One region of the Streptomyces sp. NPDC127190 genome, then DNA from elsewhere that is predicted to be linked to it. Evidence: riboswitches for the same ligand, from Rfam matches in the RefSeq annotation. Region 1 holds a riboswitch; the other holds the start of a gene.
The links. Region 1 has a riboswitch for cyclic di-AMP ahead of ACFVIU_RS38270 (M23 family metallopeptidase). Riboswitches for the same ligand answer to the same signal wherever they lie in the genome.
Positions count from the first base shown of each region.

Region 2: linked by a shared signal. The riboswitch ahead of ACFVIU_RS10300 (transglycosylase SLT domain-containing protein) and the one ahead of ACFVIU_RS38270 (M23 family metallopeptidase) in region 1 are both predicted to bind cyclic di-AMP.

Region 1 is NZ_JBHXVE010000050.1:893-7,947, forward strand. Features, by position in the region: gene ACFVIU_RS38250 (MarR family winged helix-turn-helix transcriptional regulator) at 27-536, opposite strand; gene ACFVIU_RS38255 (dihydrofolate reductase family protein) at 615-1,751, shown strand; tRNA gene ACFVIU_RS38260 (tRNA-Met) at 1,876-1,949, opposite strand; gene ACFVIU_RS38265 (PP2C family protein-serine/threonine phosphatase) at 2,105-3,298, shown strand; cyclic di-AMP (ydaO/yuaA leader) riboswitch at 3,556-3,733, shown strand; gene ACFVIU_RS38270 (M23 family metallopeptidase) at 3,741-4,772, shown strand; gene ACFVIU_RS38275 (aldo/keto reductase) at 4,846-5,790, shown strand; gene ACFVIU_RS38280 (PrsW family intramembrane metalloprotease) at 5,845-7,055, opposite strand, start outside.
Region 2 is NZ_JBHXVE010000005.1:12,241-19,295, reverse strand. Features, by position in the region: gene ACFVIU_RS10315 (ATP-grasp domain-containing protein) at 1-818, shown strand, start outside; gene ACFVIU_RS10310 (FAD-dependent oxidoreductase) at 865-2,067, shown strand; gene ACFVIU_RS10305 (HAD family hydrolase) at 2,188-3,000, shown strand; gene ACFVIU_RS10300 (transglycosylase SLT domain-containing protein) at 3,036-3,524, opposite strand; cyclic di-AMP (ydaO/yuaA leader) riboswitch at 3,530-3,709, opposite strand; gene ACFVIU_RS10295 (polyprenyl synthetase family protein) at 4,242-5,252, shown strand; gene ACFVIU_RS10290 (outer membrane lipoprotein carrier protein LolA) at 5,535-6,737, shown strand; gene ACFVIU_RS10285 (ABC transporter ATP-binding protein) at 6,817-7,055, shown strand, end outside.

The DNA of each region.
Region 1 (7,055 bases):
GCTTCAAACTTAAAGCAATCGGAATATCAGGAACAGGAGGAGCGGCGCCGCCAGGGGACGTCCTCCGCCCCGGGCTCGGCGTCGTCGCCCTGGAGTCCGCGGGTGATCCCGGTACAGATCGCCTCCAGCTGCCCCACCTGCTCCGGGGTGAGCCGGTCGAACAGCGTGGACCGTACGGTCTCGACGTGCCCGGGTGCCGTACGCTCCAGGACGGTCATCCCCTCGTCGGTCAGGACCGCGAGCTGGCTGCGCTTGTCCCAGCGGCAGTCCTCCCGGCGCACCAGCCCGTCCCGTTCCAGCCGGGTCACGGCGTAGGTCAGCCTGCTGCGGGTGATCTTCAGCCGTTCGGCGAGGTCGGTCATGCGCAGCCGGCGGTCGGGTGCCTCGGACAGATAGGCCAGCACGGAGTAGAACAGGTGGGGCATGCCCGCGTCCTGCTGGAGCCGTCGGTCGATCGCGTCCTCGAGGAGGGTCTTCGCGGCGAGATACGCGCGCCACGCGCGCTGCTCCTCGGGGGTGAGCCAGCGGGTCGTCATGGTGCCAGTGTAAGTTTGTTTCAAACTTGAACCAAGAAGGTCTTGGTGGGGGAAAGTTCTCGCAGGGAGAGCGCGCCGATGTCGTACCCGTACGTGCTGTTGTCCGCCGCCGTCTCCCTGGACGGCTACCTGGACGACACCGGCCCCGACCGGCTGCTGCTGTCCAGCCCGGCCGACTTCGACCGGGTCGACGCGGTGCGGGCCTCCGTGGACGCCATTCTGATCGGCGCCGGCACCATCCGCGCCGACAATCCGCGCCTGCTGGTGAACTCCGCCGAGCGGCGTGCGGCCCGGGTCGCGGCGGGCCGGCCGGAGTACCCGCTGAAGGTGACCGTCACCGCCTCCGGCGATCTCGACCCGGGGGCGAACTTCTGGCACACCGGCGGCGACAAGGTCGTCTACACCACCGACCGGGGCGCCGAACGGGCCGCAGGCCTGCTCGGCGGCACGGCCGATGTCGTCGCGCTCGGGCCCGGCCTCGACTGGCGGCTGCTGCTGAAGCACCTGTACGAGGTGCGGGGTGTGCGGCGGCTGATGGTCGAGGGCGGCGGCCAGGTGCACACCCAGCTGCTCCAGCAGGGTCTCGCCGACGAACTCCAGCTGGTCCTCGCCCCGCTCTTCGTCGGTGACCCGGCGGCCCCGCGGCTGTTCGGCCCCGGGGGCTATCAGCCGGGCCGGCTGCGGCTCACCGAGACGCGCCGGATCGAGGACGTCGTCCTCATGCGGTACGAGCCCACCGCCCCCGGCACCGGTGCGGCCGCCACCGCCGCCGACCGGCACTGGCTGCGCACCGCCTGTGAGCTGGCCGCCCAGTGTCCGCCCTCGGAGACCGCGTTCAGCGTGGGCGCGGTGGTGGTCGCCGCGGACGGCACCGAGCTGGCCCGCGGCCACTCCCGGGAGGGCGGCGACGCGGTGGTCCACGCGGAGGAGGCGGCGCTGGCGAAGCTGGACCTGGCCGATCCGCGGCTGCCCGGCGCCACGGTCTACAGCAGCCTGGAGCCCTGTGCGCGGCGGGCGTCGCGGCCGGCGCCCTGTGCGGAGCTGATCCTCGGGGCGGGGGTGCGCCGGGTGGTCACCGCCTGGCGGGAGCCGGACACCTTCGTGGCGTCGGCCGACGGGGCCGGGCTGCTCGGTGCGGGGGGAGTGGAGGTCGTGGTCGTCCCCGAGCTGGAGGCGGTCGCCAAGGCGCCGAACTCTCATCTGTTGGCGGGCTGACTCCCGGCCCGCTTGGCCCGGTGAAACAGGCCGGCGCCCCTGCGGGGGCGCCCCTAGGGCCGTACACGCTCATGGAAACACTCAGGGCCGGAAACCATTGCTGGTTTCCGGCCCTGAGTTTCAGTAGCGGGGACAGGATTTGAACCTGCGACCTCTGGGTTATGAGCCCAGCGAGCTACCGAGCTGCTCCACCCCGCGTCGTTGTGACTTCAGTGTACGTCATCCGTGGGGTCCCGCGCACATCGGTTTACGGCGGGTCCTTTGGACGGGCTCATCCGGTCGGCCCACCGGGGTCGCCCGGCCTTGCCGGGCCCGCAAATCTGGAGGTACGTCGGACATGCGGGAGAGACACGGTGCGCCCTGGTGAGGTGGAGGAGAGCCCGTACGCCAGGGCGGGCGGCCGGCTCCCCGGCGACCCGGTGCCCGGGCCGGGCCACGGCGACCGGCCCGCCCCCGTGCGCCCTTCCCCGCTTGCTCCGCGCCGTCCGAGTGCCCGCGCCCTGGCCCGGGGCCTGCCCGTCCTGCTGATCTTCTGCGGTGTCCTCTACGGCCTGCTGACGCCGAGGGACTTCACCGCCGTCCCCTTCTTCACCGCCGCCGTGCTGATCGCGGCCCCGCTCAGTTCGCTGCGCAGCACCGCGCTGACCGGCCTCGCGGCGCTCGGCGCCACCTACGCCGTGCATGCGCAGGGCGGTGCCCGTCCGGCCGTGGCCACGGTCACCGATCTGGTCACCGTGGCCAGCGTCGCCGTGCTGGCCGGCGCCATCAACCGGGTGGTCCGCCTGGGTGACCGGCGGCTGGCCTCCGCCCGGGAGATCGCCGAGGCCGCCCAGCGGGCCGTACTGCCGGAGCCCGCGGCGCGGATCGGCGGTTTCCGGATCGCCGCCCGTTACGAGGCGGCGCGGCAGGACGCGTCCATCGGCGGCGACCTGTACGCGGTGCAGGACAGCCCGTACGGCGTCCGGCTGATCGTCGGGGATGTGCGGGGCAAGGGGCTGGGTGCCGTCGCGGCCGTCGCCGTGGTGATCGGCGCGTTCCGGGAGGCGGCCGAGCAGGAGGCCACGCTGGAGGAGGTGGCGCAGCGGCTGGAGCGGGCGCTGGCCCGCGAGGGCGCCCGGCGGGACGGTATCGACGCCTTCGAGGGGTTCACCACCGCCGTACTGGCCGAACTCCCGCACGGCGAGGGGCTCGTCCGGGTCGTCAACCGCGGCCATCCGCCGCCGCTGCTGCTGTACGCCGACGGCGCGGTGCGCACGCTGGCCGGGCCCGAGCCCGCGCTGCCGCTCGGCATGGGTGATCTCGGGGTGTGGCCGGACCGGGTGCTGGAGGCGGCCTTTCCGGGTGGGGCCACCCTGCTGCTCTACACCGACGGGCTGTCCGAGGCCCGGGACGTCCACGGCCGGTTCTACGACCCCGAGCGGCGGCTTACCGGCCGTACCTTCGCCGGTCCGGGCGCGCTGCTGGGGCGGCTCGCGGACGAGGTGCGGAGGCACTCCGGGGGAGGGATGGCGGATGACATGGCGCTGCTCGCCGTACGGCACCCCTGAGGGTCTCCCCGCAGGGGGTTCACGATGAGTGACCGGGCGACTCCGCGCGCATAACATCTGAGTCACCATCAAAAACGCTGTGACTCCTGAACGGTGGCCGAGTCGCCGTCAACTCGCCCGGTTTGCTGGTCTTGTGACCCTTAAGTACCGGCATAAAAGGTTAACGATCAAGCTGGACGGGCTTGGAAAGTAACCGCAGGGTCTATTAACGTTCGATAACGCAGCGCGGTCGTCCCAGCCGTCACAAGAGGCGGCTCCGTGCGCACGCGCCGAATCCCGTAAGGGAACCGGGGAACCACCACCTTGGGGTGAATCACGCGGACACCGTCGTGGACTTGCCGAGCGGACTCGGCCCACGATCGGTTTACGCGCGTAGGAGACCTTCCTGCTCCGAACCCGTCAGCTAACCCGGTAGGCGGAGGAAGGAAAGGAGCGCGCCCGCGTGGCGTCCAACCGGCCTGCCCCAGAAGCCCCGTTCATACCCGCTCAGCGCGAGACGGACACCTTCGGATACGGCTCCCCCGCCGCCGAGGACGGCCCCTGGGAGGAGTGGAACCCCACTGCGGAGTCCGTCGCTCCGGTCCGCGGTCGGCACCGCGTCGCCAAGCAGCGCGGCGGCTTCGCGCGCAGCTCCACCGTCCTCGGTGTCGGCGTGATGGCCGCCGTCGGCGCGGGCGGCATGGCCAGCGCCAACCCCGGCAAGGTGCCGGTCTCCGTCTCCATGCCGGACCTGGACTCCGTCGAGCACCTCTTCGGCGGCGACTCCGCCGACGCCCCCAAGGACGCCGGCGGCACGCTCGGCACCGTCGGCGTGGCCTCGGCCGAGGCCGGGCAGAGCGGTGGCGCGGGCGAGGCCCTGCGCAACCGGATCATGGCCCAGGCCGAGCAGCAGAAGGGGCAGGCCGACAGCAAGGCCACCATCGCCGCGCTCGCCGCCTCCGAGAAGCAGACCGCCGCCGCGGCCGCCAAGGCCGAGCAGGCGGCCGCCGCCAAGGCCGCCGCCGCCAAGCAGAAGGCGGAGGCCGACGCCAAGAAGGAGGCCGAGGCCAAGCGCCTGGCCGAGCTGGCCAAGCAGTACTCGCTGCCGGTCGTGTCCTACACGATCACCGGCACCTTCGGGCAGCCCGGCTCGATGTGGTCCTCCGGCTACCACACCGGCCTGGACTTCGCCGCCCCCACCGGCACCCTCATCAAGTCGGTGCACGCCGGCAAGGTGACCGAGGCGGGCTGGGCCGGCGCCTACGGCTACCGCACGGTCATCACCCTCGACGACGGCACCCAGCTCTGGTACTGCCACCAGTCCTCGATCAACGTCTCGGTCGGCCAGCAGGTGAACACCGGCGACGTCATCGGCCGCGTCGGTGCGACCGGCAACGTCACCGGGCCGCACCTGCACCTGGAGGTCCACCCGGACGGCCAGCCCACCGCCATCGACCCCATGGCCTGGCTGCGCGACAAGGGCCTCAACCCCTGACAGGCCCGGCTTTCCGGGTGAACGCGGCGCCGGCGGAGGAATGCGCTTCCTCTCGCCGGCGTTGGCATTGATCATGACTTCACTGCGCACACTCGGCTCTTCCGACCTCGAGGTCTTCCCGCTCGCCCTGGGCGGCAACGTCTTCGGCTGGACCGCCGACGAGGACACCTCCTTCGCCGTCCTCGACGCCTACACGGCCGCCGGCGGCAACTTCATCGACACCGCGGACGTCTACTCGGCCTGGGCCGAGGGCAACAAGGGCGGCGAGTCGGAGACGATCATCGGCGCGTGGCTGAAGGCGCGCGGCAACCGCGACAACGTCGTCGTCGCCACCAAGGTCAGCCAGCACCCCGAGTTCCAGGGCCTGTCCGCGGCCACCATCAAGGCCGCCGCCGACGCCTCCCTGCGCCGTCTCGGCACCGACTACATCGACCTGTACTACACCCACTACGACCAGCCCGAGGTGCCGGTCGAGGAGATCATCGGCGCCCTGGACGAGCTGGTGAAGGCGGGCAAGGTCCGGCACATCGCCGCCTCCAACATCGGCGCCGAGCGCCTTCAGGCCTCCCTGGACTTCTCCGCCCGCGAGGGCCTGGCCCGCTATGTCGCCGTCCAGCCCCACTACAACCTGGTCTCCCGCGACACCTACGAGGGTGACCTCCAGGACCTCGCCGCCCGCGAGGGCCTGTCCGCGGTCCCGTACTACGCCCTCGCCTCCGGCTTCCTGACCGGCAAGTACCGCCCCGGTGCGACGGTCGACAGCGCCCGCGCCGGAGCCGCCGCGAAGCACCTGGAGTCCGAGCGCGGCCGGCGGGTCCTCGCCGCCCTGGACGAGGTCGCCGCCGCCCATGAGGCCCCGGTCGCCACGGTCGCCCTGGCCTGGCTCGCCGCCCAGCCGACGGTGGCGGCTCCCATCGCCTCGGCCCGTACGGTGTCCCAGCTGCCGGCCCTGACGGAGGTGGCGAACCTGACCCTGACGAAGGAGCAGCTCACGACGCTGACCGAGGCGTCGGCCTGATCACCGTCTCCCCGGTGTGACCCGGCGGTGCCGATCCCCGCGAGATCCCGGCCCCTAGGTGCGGTAGGGGTTGTATGCGGGATACCCGGAGTACCCGGAGTACCCGGAGTACCCGGAGTACGTGGAGTATCCGGCGTACCCGGGGTTTCCGGGGTTCGGCGCCGCCGGGTGTGCGTACGGCGGCCAGTACGCCGGGGCAGGGGCGATGGCCCGGGCCGCGTACTCGAGCGCGGGACGCGCCGTCTCCCTGCGGCGCCACAGCTCCTCCAGCACCTCCCGCTCCCGTACGACGAAGTCGGCCCCGGCCCGGCCCCGGCGCCCCCGGCGCCGCAGTGACGCCAGCGAGGTGGCGTACGTCTCGTACTCCGCCACCACCCGGGCGGCCGGGCGCCCGGCGTGGTGCCGGGCGAAGTCCCGGGCCATCCGCCGCGCCCGCATCGAACCGAGCGCGAACGGCTCGCCCGGGCCCAGCCACCCCGCCGACACATACGCCGGCAGCTCCTCCCGCACGATCCGCAGCTCCCGCTGCCGCGTCCAGATCGACAGCCAGGTCAGCAGCGCGAACACGGGCACCATGAAGCCGCCGTACACGCCGAAGAAGCCGTACGGCCCGAAGGTGGCGGAGCCGTTCCACAGGGCGTGCATGCTCATCGCGAGCAGCAGCCCGCCGAGCGGCACCAGGGTGCGCCGGGCCCGCTGCCGCTCCCCGGACAGCGCGGCCACGCCGAAGCCGAGCCCGGTGAGGGTGGTGAACAGGGGGTGCGCGAACGGGGACATCACGATGCGCACGAAGAAGGTCGCGGCGGTGACGGAGGCGATGCCGCGGTCGCCGGTGAGCTGGTCGGTCCCGAAGGCCGTACCGAGGTAGAGGATGTTCTCGGTGAACGCGAACCCGGTCGCGGTGGTCCCGGCTATCACCACGCCGTCCACGATCCCGGTGAAGTCGCGTCTCTTGAAGAGGAAGACCAGCAGCACGGCCGCGGCTTTCGCGGACTCCTCGACGATCGGCGCTATCACCGTCGCCCCGAGGGTGTCGGCGCCGGCCTGGTCGGCGGTGGCGGTGGCTATCCAGTGGGTCGCGAAGCTGTTGGCGACGATGGCTATCAGCGCCGCCGCGCAGGCCCCCCAGGCGAAGGCGAAGACCTGGTTCCGCCAAGGGCCGGGCTCGACCCGGTCCAGCCAGCGGAAGGCGGATATGAGCCAGGGCACGGGCAGCACGGCCAGCCCGAGCCCGACCAGGAACCCTTCCGTGCCGGTCTGCCGGC
Region 2 (7,055 bases), on a different contig from region 1:
CGCGGACCGCGTTCCCGCGCTCGTACGACGACATCGCCGCCTTCGCCGACACGGCCCGCTTCCCGGTGGTGGCCAAGAACCGCGAGGCGTTCGTCCGGCGCGAACGCCCCGCCGTGTACGGCACCACGCGGATCGCCACCCGCGCGGGCCTGCTCGGCCTCGCCCGCGACTGGGGCGACGACCCCGGCGTGGTCCTCCAGGAGTATCTGCCGCGCGAGGAGGCCGAGGACTGGATCGTGCACGCCTGCTTCGACCGGGACTCCGCCCCGCTCGCGCTGTTCACCGGGGTGAAGGTCCGCTCCTGGCCGCCGCACGCGGGCATGACGGCGACCGCGTACGTCGTCGACAACCCGGAACTCTCCGACCTCGCCGCCCGTTTCATCAAACAGATCGGCTTCAGCGGCATCATCGACCTCGACCTGCGCTTCGACCGGCGCGACGGGCAGTACAAGCTCCTCGACTTCAACCCGCGCATGGGCGCCCAGTTCCGGCTCTTCGAGAGCGAGTCGGGGGTGGACGTCGTCCGCGCGATGCACCTAGACCTGACCGGCCGCACCGTTCCGGAGGGGGAACAGCGCGCCGGCCACCGTTACATCGTGGAGAACATCGACCTGCCCGCCCTCCTCGCCTACCGCCGCAGCGGCTATACGACGCCGCACGCACCGGCGAGGGCGAGCGGGACCGAACTGGCCTGGTTCGCGGGTGACGACCCGCTGCCGTTCCTCACGATGCTCGCCCGCTTCGTGCGCCCGGGCGCGAAGCACCTCTATCAGCTGTGGCGGACCAACCGCCGCGGCAGCAGCACCTCCACGAAGTAGGCAAGGCCACCGAGGGGTGGCGCACCGCGTCCTGGGGAGGGACTTCGTGATGCAACCGGTTGCAGTCATCGGGGCGGGGCCGTTCGGCCTGTCCACCGCCGCCCATCTACGGGCGCGCGGCATCCCCGCCCGGGTCTTCGGCGACCCCATGGTCAGCTGGCGTGACCACATGCCCGAGGGCATGCTCCTGAAATCGACCCCCGCCGCCTCCAGCTTCCACTGCCCGCAGTCCGGCCACACCCTGGGCGACTACTGCGACGCGGCCGGGATCCGCCGCCTGGTGACCGACGAGGACATCATCCCGGCGGAGACGTTCATCGCCTATGGCGAGTGGTTCCAGCAGCGGCTGGTCCCCGACCTGGAGCGGGTGCGGGTCGTCTCCGTGGACCGGGACAGGAGCGGAGGCTTCGAACTGAAGCTGGACTCGGGGGAGTTGTTCACCGCGCGCGCGGTCGTCGTCGCCACCGGCCTGTCCGGGCTGGCGCATCTGCCCGCGGAACTGGCCGGTGCGGCGGCCGACGGCCCCGCCCCGGCGGGCCCGGTCTCGCACAGCTCCCAGCACCACGACCTCGGCCGCTTCGCCGGCAAGGAGCTGATCGTGATCGGCGCCGGCCAGTCCGCGCTGGAGACGGCGGCGCTCGCCGCCGAGGCGGGCGCACGGGTGCGCGTGGTCGCGCGCGGCCGCGGCCGGGTCGCCTTCGGCGCCCCGCCCTGGGGCCAGCCGAAGCTGCGCCCCGAGTCCCCGTTCGGCCGCGCCTGGTCGCTGTGGGCGCTCAGCTACCACGCGCAGCCCTACCGCCACCTGCCCGAGGCCACCCGCCACTACCTGGTCCGGCGGGTCCTCGGCCCGCTCGGCGCCTGGTGGCTGCGCGAGCGCTTCGAGAGCGCCGTGCAGGTGCAGGAGGTGCAGCGGGTGGTGAGCGCCGAGGCGCCGGACGGCACCCCCGTCCTCACCGTCCGCACCCACGGCGGCCGTACCGAGCGGCTCACCGCCGACCATGTCATCGCCGCGACCGGCTACCGCGTCGACATCGCGGCGATGGACTTCCTCGGCCATGAGCTGCGCACCCGGCTCGCGCTCAGCCGGGGCACGCCCAAGCTCGGTGCCGGCTTCGTCTCCTCCGTACCCGGCCTGTACTTCACCGGCCTGCCGGCGGCGTCGTCGTACGGACCGGTGATGCGCTTCGTGTGCGGTACGGACTTCGCCTCCCCGCGCCTGGCGAAGCACCTGGCCGCGGCCCACGGCTGAGCTCCGGGCCGACGCGGGGCGTCATCAGCGGGAAGACACACACCAGTTGGGGGTGATCAGCACACAAGTGCGCGCTGTGACAGATGAGTCGGCGGGGCGTGGTGTCCGTATTCTCTGATCATGGCACCCTCCTCCGCATATTCACTCATCGCCACCGACCTGGACGGAACCCTGCTGCGCGGTGACGACACCGTCTCCGACCGGTCGCTCGCCGCGCTCGCGCGGGCGGCGCGGGCCGGTGCCCGGCATCTGGTGGTCACGGGCCGCCCGGCCCCGCGGGTACGGCCCCTGCTGGCCGTGCTCGGCTGCACGGGGCTCGCGGTGTGCGGGCAGGGCGCGCAGGTCTACGACGCCGGGGCCGGCCGTCTGGTGTGGTCGGTCCGGCTGGACCGGGAGCTGGCCGAGACGGCGCTCGGCAAGATCGAGGCGGAGGTGGGACAGGTCTTCGCCGCCGTCGACCAGGACGGGGTGGACGGGCTCACGCTCATCGAGCCCGGGTACCGGATGCCGCATCCGGCCCTGCCCGCGGTCCGGGTCGGCCGGCGCGACGACCTGTGGTGCGCGCCCATCAGCAAGGTGCTGCTGCGCCACGCCACCCTGTCGGACGACGAACTGGCGGCCACCGCGCGCGCGGTGGTGGGGTCGCTGGCGACGGTCACCATGTCGGGCCCGGGGATGGTGGAGCTCCAGCCGCGCGGGGTGACCAAGGCGACCGGGCTGGCGCTGGCCGCCGAGCGGCTCGGCACCGGCGCCGACCGGGCGCTGGCGTTCGGGGACATGCCCAACGACGTCCCGATGTTCGAGTGGGCCGGGCACGGGGTCGCCATGGCCAACGCGCATCCGGAACTGAAGGCGGTGGCCGACGAGGTCACCCTGTCGAACGAGGACGACGGCATCGCCGTCGTCCTCGAAAGACTCTTCCCTACCGACTGACCGGTTCTTCAGTAGGCACCGGCCGGTCGGGGACCTCAGTACGCGCCGAAGACGTTGTCGATGGACCCGTACCGCGCGGCGGCGTAGTTGCAGGCGGCCGTGATGTTCGCGACCGGGTCGTAGGGGTCGAAGGAGGTGCCGGCCACGTGGTAGGCCTGGAAGGTCGGGTCGATGACCTGGAGCAGGCCCTTGGAGGGGATGCCCGCGGCGGCGTTGGAGTCCCAGAGGTTGATGGCGTTCGGGTTGCCGGAGGACTCCCGCATGACATTGCGGTAGATGCCGTTGTAGGTGCCCGGGATGCCCTTCTGGGCCATGATCGCGAGCGACTCGCGGATCCAGCCGTCGAGGTTGTTCGGGTACCCGGCGAGCGTGGTGGAGGCCGTGGCGGTCGTGCCGGTGGCGGCGGACGCGGTGGTGGCGCCGATGAGCGGCAGGGCGAGGACGGCGACGCCGGTGCCGGCGACGGCGAGCGCGCGGACGAGGCGGTTGGTGCGGGGACGGCGGGGCTGAGCGGCAGCAGACATGGGGGCGTTCCTCTCCGGCGCCTGCGAGGTGAGCTGTCGGGTTCGGGCGGGGAGGTGCCCGGCCGTGCCCTGGAGGAGGCATGGCTTCACCCCTAGCCGGGCCGGTGCGGCGTGTGCCTTCCGGTCCGGCGGCTTACCTGGGTCCCCCGCTCCTGCCGTACGAATGGGTTCGTGGATGGGTATGCGGGCGGCGGCAGGATTCGGCGTCCGCCCGACGGCCCGGAACGTATGCGAGAGCACATGTCGGGAACAAGTACTGGATTCACACAACGCACTATTTGACCTTGGTCTGCGCCATATGGGGTACTTGATCCTTTGCGGTTGCCAATGCTCAACTCGCTTGCAGGACAAGGAGGAAGCGGGCCTGCGGGGGAGGGGTGCCCGGGACTGGCCGCGTGACCCAATTCACGGAATAGCAAGTCATTCCAAAACGGACATGAGGGATTCAAGGTACCCATTGGATCTAATGGGTGTAATGGATGTAATGGAGTTGCCCGCGCGGCGCGACAAGGCGCTCGGAGTTCTGTTAAGTCGATAGATGTCCGTTCTTGCCATCCGATCGGAACCTTAGTGATCATGATCCGATGTCGACCGGGCTGGACCGGTGGGCGCTATCGGTGATCGAAACAGGACCGGATACGCTGACTCGAGTGATGGCAGCGACCTATCGACAAACCGTGTAATCGCCAGCAGACACCAGCAGACAGGAGACCCCTCGTGACCGTCGTCGGGCCGTTCGGGCTGAGCGTGCGGGACCAGGCTCTGGAAGCCGATGTCCAGGCCGGATTGACGGCTGTCGAGGAAGGCTTGCTCGAGGCCACCAAGAGCGAGGTTCCGTTCATCACGGAGGCCGCACAGCACCTCGTACGGGCCGGCGGGAAGCGGTTCAGGCCACTGCTCGTCATGCTCGCGGCGCAGTTCGGCGACCCCTACGCCCCGGGCGTGGTGCCGTCGGCCGTCGTCGTCGAGCTGACCCATCTGGCCACGCTGTACCACGACGACGTCATGGACGAGGCCGCCGTGCGGCGCGGCGTGGACAGCGCCAACACCCGCTGGGGCAACTCCGTCGCGGTCCTCACCGGCGACTTCCTCTTCGCCCGGGCCTCCCAGATCCTCGCCGACCTGGGCCCCGAGGCGGTCCGGGTCCAGGCCCTCGCGTTCGAACGGCTGGTCACCGGCCAGATCCTGGAGACCGCCGGTCCCTCGGACGGCCGTGACCCGGTCGAGCACTACCTGGACGTGCTCGCCGGCAAGACGGGCTCGCTGGTGGCGGTCTCCTGCCGGTTCGGCGCGATGATGTCCGGCGCCGACGAGACGGTCGTCGACGTCCTCACCCAGTACGGCGAGCGGCTCGGGGTCGCCTTCCAGCTCGCCGACGACGTCCTGGACATCGCCTCCGACTCGCACGAGTCCGGCAAGACCCCGGGCACCGACCTGCGCGAGGGCATCCCGACCCTCCCCGTGCTCCGGCTGCGCGAGCGGGCGGCCCGGCTGGGTCTGCCCGAGGACATCGCGCTGTGCGAGCTGCTCGACTCCGACCTCAGCGACGACGCACGGCACGCCGAGGTGCTGACCGCGCTGCGCGCCCACCCCGCGCTGGAGCAGGCCCGCCGGGACACGGTGCGGTACGCGGAGGAGGCGCGGGCCGCGCTGTCGCCGCTGCGGGAGTGCGACGCCAAGGCAGCGCTGCTGGAGCTGTGCGACGCGGTGGTCCACCGGGCCGGCTGACGCCCGTTCGACGGATGCCCTGCGGGCCCCGTGCGGGCCCCGTGCGGGCCCCGTGTGGGCCCTGGGCGGGCCCGACCCCTACGGGTTCGAAGCGGTCGCAGCGCCTCCATGTCATACCCCAGGCGTACACGGAGTTGGCTCCGAGGTCTGACGCTTTCTCATGGCCGATTTGGTGAGATGGAAACCACGGAAATCACCACTCCTCACCGATTCGGGTGAGAATGGCGGCTCAGGTGGACCAGCGTGGGGACAGCCGCCGCCGACGACGGAGGTAAGGCACACATGGCACCGTACGAATCCGACGACGCACCGAGCGCTGCGCGGGACGAGGACGCGCGCTCCGGCCGACGCAAGGCCGCCCGGTACGCCGTGCCGGTCGCGGTGGTGGGAGTGGCGGCGGCCACCATCGGGCTGGTCCCGGCGCTCGCCAACTCCGGCGACCCGGACCTGCCCCGGGTCACCGCACAGCAGCTCATCGAGAAGATCGCCAAGTCGGACGTGCAGCAGCTGTCCGGCACCGTGAAGATCAGCACCGACCTCGGCCTGCCGAACCTCGGCGGCCTGGAGAACAGCCTCGCCTCCGGCGCGGGCAAGGGCGACGGCTCCTCCGCCGACCCGCAGGCCAAGCTCACCGAGCTGGTCTCCGGCACGCACACGCTGCGCGTCGCCGCCGACGGCCCCGACCGGCAGAAGCTGTCGCTGCTGGAGACCGGCGCCGAGTACAGCATCATCCACAACGGCCGGGACGTCTGGGGGTACGACAGCCGGAGCAACCAGGTCCACCACAGCACCAAGGCCGCTGACGGCGCCCGGCACGGGGAGCGCGCGGGCGAGCCGCCGGCCACGCCCAAGGACTTCGCCGACCAGGCCCTGAAGGCGGTGGACGACACCACGTCCGTCACCGTCGACGGCACCGCGCAGGTCGCCGGGCGGGACGCCTACAAGCTGCTGATCAAGCCCAGGCAGTCGGGCACCACGGTCGGCGCGATCAGCATCGCCGTCGACGCGAAGACGGGCCTGCCGCTGAAGTTCACGCTGACCCCGAAGAGCGGCGGCGCCGCCGTCGTCGACGTGGGCTTCACCCAGGTCTCCTTCGCCAAGCCGGCCGCCGCCACCTTCGACTTCACCCCGCCCAAGGGTGCGAAGGTCACCGAGGACAAGCAGGACCACAAGGCCCGCGAGCACGCTCCGGCGGCGGGCCGGGACTTCGCCCGGGGGTTCGATCCGGCCGAGGTGCTGGGCAAGGGCTGGTCGTCCGTCGCCACCTTCGACACCGGTGCCAAGGGCGGCCTGCCCACCGGCGCCAAGGGCGGTGACCTCGGTGGCTTCCTCGGCTCGCTCGGCGACCAGGTCTCCGGGAAGTTCGGCAAGGGCACGGTCTTCTCCACCCGCCTGGTCAACGCGCTGATCACCGACGACGGCAAGGTGTACGCCGGAGCGGTGACCAAGGAGGCCCTGGTCAAGGCGGCCAACGAGGGCAAGTAGGCCCTGCCGGGGGGGCGGGGCCGGGCCCCGGGGAGGCGGCCTTCGCCTCCCCGGGCGGGCACGGGACGAGGGGGAGCCGATGGGCGAGCCGTCACAGGACCTGCGCGCTTCAGGGGACGCGGACCCACGCGCCGCCGACCCGCCTGCCGCTGACCCGCCTGTCGCGGACCCGCACGCCGCTGACCCGCACGCCGTGGCGGACGCCCCGCCGTATGCCATCGCCACCCGCGGCCTCACCAAGCGCTACCGCGGCGGACAGCTCGCCGTCGACGGCCTGGACCTGACCGTCCCGGCGGGCAGCGTCTTCGGCTTCCTCGG